Metabacillus sp. KUDC1714: one gene and its partner. The protein of the gene in region 2 interacts with the protein of the main gene of each other region in a pairwise test. Links are inferred from orthologs where the notes say so. Each region holds a gene or a part of one and is shown on either strand. Other genes may lie near its edges. The genes, in order: groL and grpE.

Region 1 (3,215 bases), 2.0 Mb from region 2 along the record:
CCCAATAATAATGCCTTACTTGTTGTGTTATTTTCAATGTTATCATAAAGATGAGTAATTTCTAATGCATGTAATGGTCGGATATCACCAACAAAACCCTTTAAGTAATTCTGTTTTTGAATATAATCAGTTCCTTCAGGTGTTGGAATAATAGGAGGCTTTGAAATTAATTTCTTTTCAAATAAAACCTCATTTATCTGCCCCAAGAAGATAGTTGTAGATTGCATACAATAAACAAAAAATTCTCTTATATCTTCCCTCATTACTAATGGAATTGCTACGGCGTAAATACTAAGCCCTGCCTTAGCTGCATATTTCAAATAGTGTACATAAAATACATCTTCGTATAAACGTGGGGCACCTAGATTTACATCATCATTAGTGAATCCTACAGGTATTGGGAAATTACCTTTTTTAAAAAAACCTTCTATCCTCTGTATAAAATCCCTACTTAATGCTATACCATTTTCCAATAGCGTCTTAATATATTCATCATTGCAATGTTGAAGAAAATAATTTAGGATTTGAATAGACATGCTGTTTCCATTATAAGTAGCCCAAAGTTTACCCATTTCAACTGATGTTAAAGATTGAGATTCATCTAATTCTTTTGTGCTTAAATTAATGGGTTTTAAAATATCCATTGGATTTAAATCCATCAGTAATCCCCTTTCACGCATTTTTGTTTAGGATTACCGTTAAGATTTAATTTTATGTAAAGTGATATGTTACATTGAATATCTACGCTCATATGACCGCCAAAATGAAAAAAAGGCCTCCAACCAGTTGTAAACTGATGAAAGACCTTCTCTGATATGGTGATTTTCGAGAAAAAAGTGAGCATTTTTTGCCTACCTATGGGCAAAATTATAATTTTATTCTTAAAAATCCCTATATATCAAGGCTTTATGATGTTTTTTACATCATGCCGCCCATACCACCCATACCACCCATGCCACTCATATCAGGCATGCCGCCGCCACCTTCTTCAGGCTTGTCAGCGATAACAGCTTCAGTTGTTAAGAACATTGCTGCTACAGAAGCTGCGTTTTGTAACGCAGAACGAGTTACTTTAGTTGGGTCAACGATACCAGCTTCAAACATGTTTACCCACTGGCCGTTTGCAGCGTTGAAGCCAATTCCAACTTCTTCTTTCTTTAAGCGCTCAACAACAACAGACCCTTCAAGTCCTGCATTGTGTGCGATTTGACGAACTGGTTCTTCAAGTGCACGAAGAATGATGTTGATACCTGTTTGAGTATCGCCTTCTTCTTGAAGTGCAGCTACTTTGTTATATACATTTACTAGAGCAGTACCACCACCAGAAACGATACCTTCTTCTACTGCAGCACGAGTAGAGTTTAGAGCATCTTCGATACGTAGTTTACGCTCTTTTAATTCAGTTTCAGTTGCAGCACCAACTTTGATTACTGCTACACCGCCAGCTAGTTTAGCTAAACGTTCTTGTAATTTTTCCTTATCAAATTCAGAAGTAGTTTCTTCTAATTGAGCACGGATTTGGCTTACACGGCCTGCAATTTGTTCAGCTTCTCCAGCACCTTCAACGATTGTTGTATTTTCTTTTGAAACAACAATTTTAGATGCACGGCCTAATTGATCAATATTAGCAGATTTAAGATCTAAACCTAATTCTTCAGTGATAACTTCACCGCCAGTTAAGATCGCAATATCTTCAAGCATTGCTTTACGACGATCACCGAAGCCAGGTGCTTTTACTGCTACTGCATTGAATGTTCCGCGAAGTTTGTTAACTACTAGAGTAGCTAATGCTTCACCTTCTACATCTTCTGCAATTAATAATAGAGGCTTACCTTGTTGAACAACTTGCTCTAAAACAGGTAAGATTTCTTGAATGTTTGTGATTTTTTTATCAGTGATTAATACATATGGGTTTTCAAGAACTGCTTCCATTTTATCAGAATCAGTTACCATGTATGGAGATGCATAACCACGGTCAAACTGCATACCTTCTACTACTTCTAATTCAGTAGAGAAACCTTTAGATTCTTCAATTGTGATAACTCCGTCGTTACCAACGCGTTCCATTGCTTCTGCGATTAATTGACCTACTTCTTCATCAGCAGAAGAGATTGCAGCAACTTGTGCAATAGATTCTTTACCTTCGATTGGTTTAGAAATAGCTTGTAGCTCTTCTAAAGCAACAGCAACTGCTTTTTCAATTCCCTTACGAACAACCATTGGATTTGCTCCAGCAGTTACGTTCTTTAATCCTTCACGGATCATTGCTTGAGCTAAAACAGTTGCAGTTGTTGTACCGTCACCAGCAACATCGTTTGTTTTGCTAGCAACTTCAGCAACAAGCTTAGCACCCATGTTTTCGAAAGCATCTTCTAATTCGATTTCTTTCGCAATTGTAACACCATCATTTGTAATTAAAGGAGAACCGTATTTCTTTTCTAATACGACGTTACGTCCTTTAGGTCCTAATGTAACTTTAACAGCATCTGCCAATGCATCAACACCACGAAGCATTGAACGACGAGCATCTTCACTGAATTTAATATCTTTAGCCATTTTTACAAGACCTCCTCAAAGTTTTAAATGTTTTCTATGATATGTGTGCTGTTTCTATTAACCGATAACAGCTAAAATGTCGTTTTCACGTAAAATTAAGTATTCTGTACCTTCATATTTCACTTCAGTACCAGCATATTTTGAGAAGATAATACGATCGCCTTCTGCTACTTCAAGAGCTACTTTTTCTCCACTATCTAATACACGACCTGTACCAACAGCTACTACTTTACCTTCTTGTGGCTTCTCTTTCGCACTATCTGGAAGGACGATACCACTAGCAGTTTTTTCTTCTGATTCAACTAACTCGATAATAACGCGATCACCTAATGGCTTTAACAAGTGAAACAACCTCCTCAAATTCGTTAAAAAATGATTATTTTTCCTTTTTATTAGCACTCGTTGTCCTTGAGTGCTAACACAATTATTATATTATATAAGATCTCTTCTAATTTCAAGTCTGAAGTTAAAATTTTTTTGAAGAACTTGCCTAAAAGATTATGTCTAAATTGTAAATACAATAAACATCTTTTGATTAATTCACCATAGTTATCATACATATGATATTTGAAAGGTATGATACAATAGGGTTTGATTAATTTTGCCCATGTTCAATTCCGTGATCAGATGTTCTGTCAAATATCACATCATTAGTCAAA
Region 2 (3,267 bases):
TTGTTGGGATTGTAGTATTTCGTTCAATCAACTTTGTGAATACACTACCCATCGTTTCAATTCCTAATGATAGTGGAGTTACATCAAGTAGCACAACGTCTTTTACATCTCCAGTAATAACTCCACCTTGAATTGATGCACCAAGCGCAACTACTTCATCAGGGTTTACACCTTTATGTGGCTCCTTACCTAATGCTTTTTTGATTGCTTCTTGAACAGCTGGTATCCGAGTTGAACCACCAACAAGAATAACTTTATCGATTTCGCTAGCTGAAAGACCTGCATCACTAAGTGATTGGCGAACTGGCCCCATCGTTCTTTCAACTAAATCAGATGAAATCTCGTCAAATTTAGCACGTGATAAGCTTATTTCCAAGTGAAGTGGACCAGCTTCTCCAGCAGTTATAAATGGTAAAGATATTTGAGTTGATGTTACTCCTGAAAGATCCTTTTTCGCTTTTTCAGCAGCATCTTTTAAACGTTGTAACGCCATTTTATCCTTTGAAAGATCAATGCCGTTTTCCTTTTTGAATTCAGCAACTAAATAGTCGATGATTACTTGGTCAAAGTCGTCTCCACCTAGGCGGTTGTCACCAGCAGTTGAACGAACTTCAAATACGCCATCTCCAAGCTCGAGAACTGACACGTCAAACGTACCGCCCCCTAAGTCATAAACAAGAATCGTTTGATCTTCATCTGTTTTATCTAATCCGTAAGCTAAAGCTGCAGCAGTAGGCTCGTTGATGATACGTTCTACTTCTAAACCAGCAATTTTACCAGCATCTTTTGTTGCTTGGCGTTCAGCATCATTGAAATATGCAGGTACTGTGATAACTGCTTTTGTTACAGGTTCTCCTAGATATTCTTCTGCATAAGATTTTAAGTGTTGAAGAATGATTGCTGACATTTCTTGAGGTGTGTAGCTTTTGCCCTCTACTTCAACTTTGTAGTCAGTACCCATATGACGTTTGATAGAAATAATCGTATTTGGGTTTGTAATTGCTTGGCGTTTTGCCACTTCACCAACTTGACGTTCGCCGTTTTTAAAAGCTACAACAGAAGGAGTTGTACGGTTACCTTCTGGATTTGGGATCACTTTTGGTTCTCCGCCTTCTAAAACTGCGACACATGAGTTTGTTGTACCTAAGTCGATACCGATAATTTTACTCATAAAATAGGACCTCCTAATATGTAAGATAGAATGTTATTGATTTACTTTTACCATTGCAGGTCGAATTACTCGATCCTTAAGTTTATAACCCTTTTGAAGCTCTTCAACAACCGAATTGGATTCATAGTTCTCATCCTCGATCTGCATCACAGCTTGGTGTAAATGAGGATCAAACTGTTCACCTACCGAATTTATTGCTTCTACACCTTCATTTTTAAGAGCTTGAACTAATTGGTTATACACCATGTTCATGCCTTGTAGCAACGATTTTGTTTGATCGTTATCTGCTTCTATTTGTAATGCTCTTTCAAAGTTATCAAGAGCAGGTATGATTTCAGATACTAAACTTTGAGCACGATATTTTTGAGCTGCTTCTTGATCCAAGCGACTTCTTCTTTTAAAATTGTCAAAATCTGCTTGAGCACGAAGCATTTTGTTTTCGGTTTCGTCTAACTTCGCTTGTAATTCTGCGATTTTTTGTTCAGACTCATCACCAGCATCAGATGCATCTTCAATGATTACATCATCAGCATTAACAACCTCAACATCTGCGTCTGACTGTTCATTTTGTGGAGTATCTACTGCTTCTTCTTGTTCTGCAACGTTTTTTTCGTTTGACACAATGTTTCACCTCCTTAAAGGGATTGATCTATAAGAATTGTTTTGCGTTGATTTTTAAAACATAGGAATCGGGTGGAATTTACTATTCCACCCATAATCAATATAACCAAGCTTAAGATTGATGATACAAATCAGTAAGCGTTTTGGACAAATCACGTGTCATTCGTGTTAATAAACTTATAACACGTGAATACTCCATTCTTGTTGGGCCTAATACTGCAATCGTCCCTAATTGATTATCACCTAATGAATAAGTTGCTGTAATTAAACTGCAATTCTCCATCGCTATATTATCATTTTCTTTACCAATTTTTATCGAGATTCCTGTATGATTTGATTGTAATAAACCATACAATTCTTTCTCATGCTCAATCATTGTTAGCAATGATCTGATTCTTCCAATGTCAGCGAACTCAGGTTGACTTAACATATTGGTTTTTCCGCCGAAATAGATTTTTTCTCCTGAATTGAGTTTCAATGTACCCGCCATGACCTTTAACATCATATCATAATTTTGAATATGATCCTTTAGGACCGAAACAACTTCTTTAAAAATCTTATCCTGTAACTCTACAAGTGGTACTCCCGCTAATCTTTCATTTAAGATATTAACCATTTTTTCAATATCACTAGGATCAAGGGATCCTGGGAATGTAATGGTGCGATTTTCCACATGTCCAGTATTGGTCACGATTATTGCAACAGCAGTTTCATTGTTAATGGGGATAATTTGAATTCTCTTCAAGCGATTTTCATTCACCTTTGGACCAAGGACGATTGAAGTGTAATTAGTTAATTCTGACAAGATTTGTGCTGATTTTTGAACTACTTTTTCTAATTCAAAAATTCTTTCAGCATAAATCGATTTTATTTGACTAACCTCCGTCTTCGTTAGACGCTGTGGTGACAGAAGGTGGTCTACATAATAACGATATCCCTTTTCAGATGGGACACGTCCTGAAGAACTATGTGTTTTCTCGATAAAGCCAAGGTCCTCTAAGTCAGCCATATCGTTCCTTATTGTAGCTGAGCTAAACGTAATTTCGTCTTTTTTCGCTAATGTTCTCGAACCAACGGGCTGAGCTGAATGAATAAAATCATCAATAATTACTTGTAGAATCAACAATTGGCGATCTGTAAGCAACTATCATCACCTCTGTTAGCACTCTAAGAATGCGAGTGCTAAATATATATAAAAAGTTATCAAAACTAAAATAAATTGTCAATTGTTAAATCACTCTTAATATGCTTTTTTCTGGATGAAGAATGAAGTATTCACTTGTAATAAAACCACATTCAAGAAAGTCCAATGAATTCTTGAAATACTTCATTACCTAAAAGTTTACCTTTATGAGTAAGCCTTATTGATTGATCATCATTCACTATTAGGCCAAGCTTGGCCAGATTTTCAATTTGTTCTGGAAAGACATCAACCAATTGAACATTAAATTTTTTATTAAAAATACTTTTACTCA

What was found.
Region 1: the proteins of grpE (region 2) and groL interact in binary tests that used the Escherichia coli proteins (3 or more experiments, as listed by UniProt). The link is inferred for Metabacillus sp. KUDC1714 from one-to-one orthologs.

What each region holds. Positions count from the first base shown.
Region 1 is NZ_CP055263.1:2,240,732-2,243,946, reverse strand. The notes cover bases 238-3,116. They hold groL (chaperonin GroEL), read right to left. Parts: upstream 2,557-3,116; coding sequence 919-2,556; downstream 238-918. Other genes in these bases: groES (co-chaperone GroES), read right to left, coding at 2,614-2,898; HUW50_RS10775 (DUF3231 family protein), read right to left, coding at 238-644. Outside these bases: more of HUW50_RS10775, read right to left, coding at 1-237.
Region 2 is NZ_CP055263.1:239,139-242,405, forward strand. The notes cover bases 1-2,931. They hold grpE (nucleotide exchange factor GrpE), read right to left. Parts: upstream 1,796-2,931; coding sequence 1,205-1,795; downstream 1-1,204. Other genes in these bases: dnaK (molecular chaperone DnaK), read right to left, coding at 1-1,171; hrcA (heat-inducible transcriptional repressor HrcA), read right to left, coding at 1,905-2,931. Outside these bases: more of hrcA, read right to left, coding at 2,932-2,936; radical SAM family heme chaperone HemW, read right to left, coding at 3,089-3,267. UniProt on the Escherichia coli protein: Participates actively in the response to hyperosmotic and heat shock by preventing the aggregation of stress-denatured proteins, in association with DnaK and GrpE. It is the nucleotide exchange factor for DnaK and may function as a thermosensor.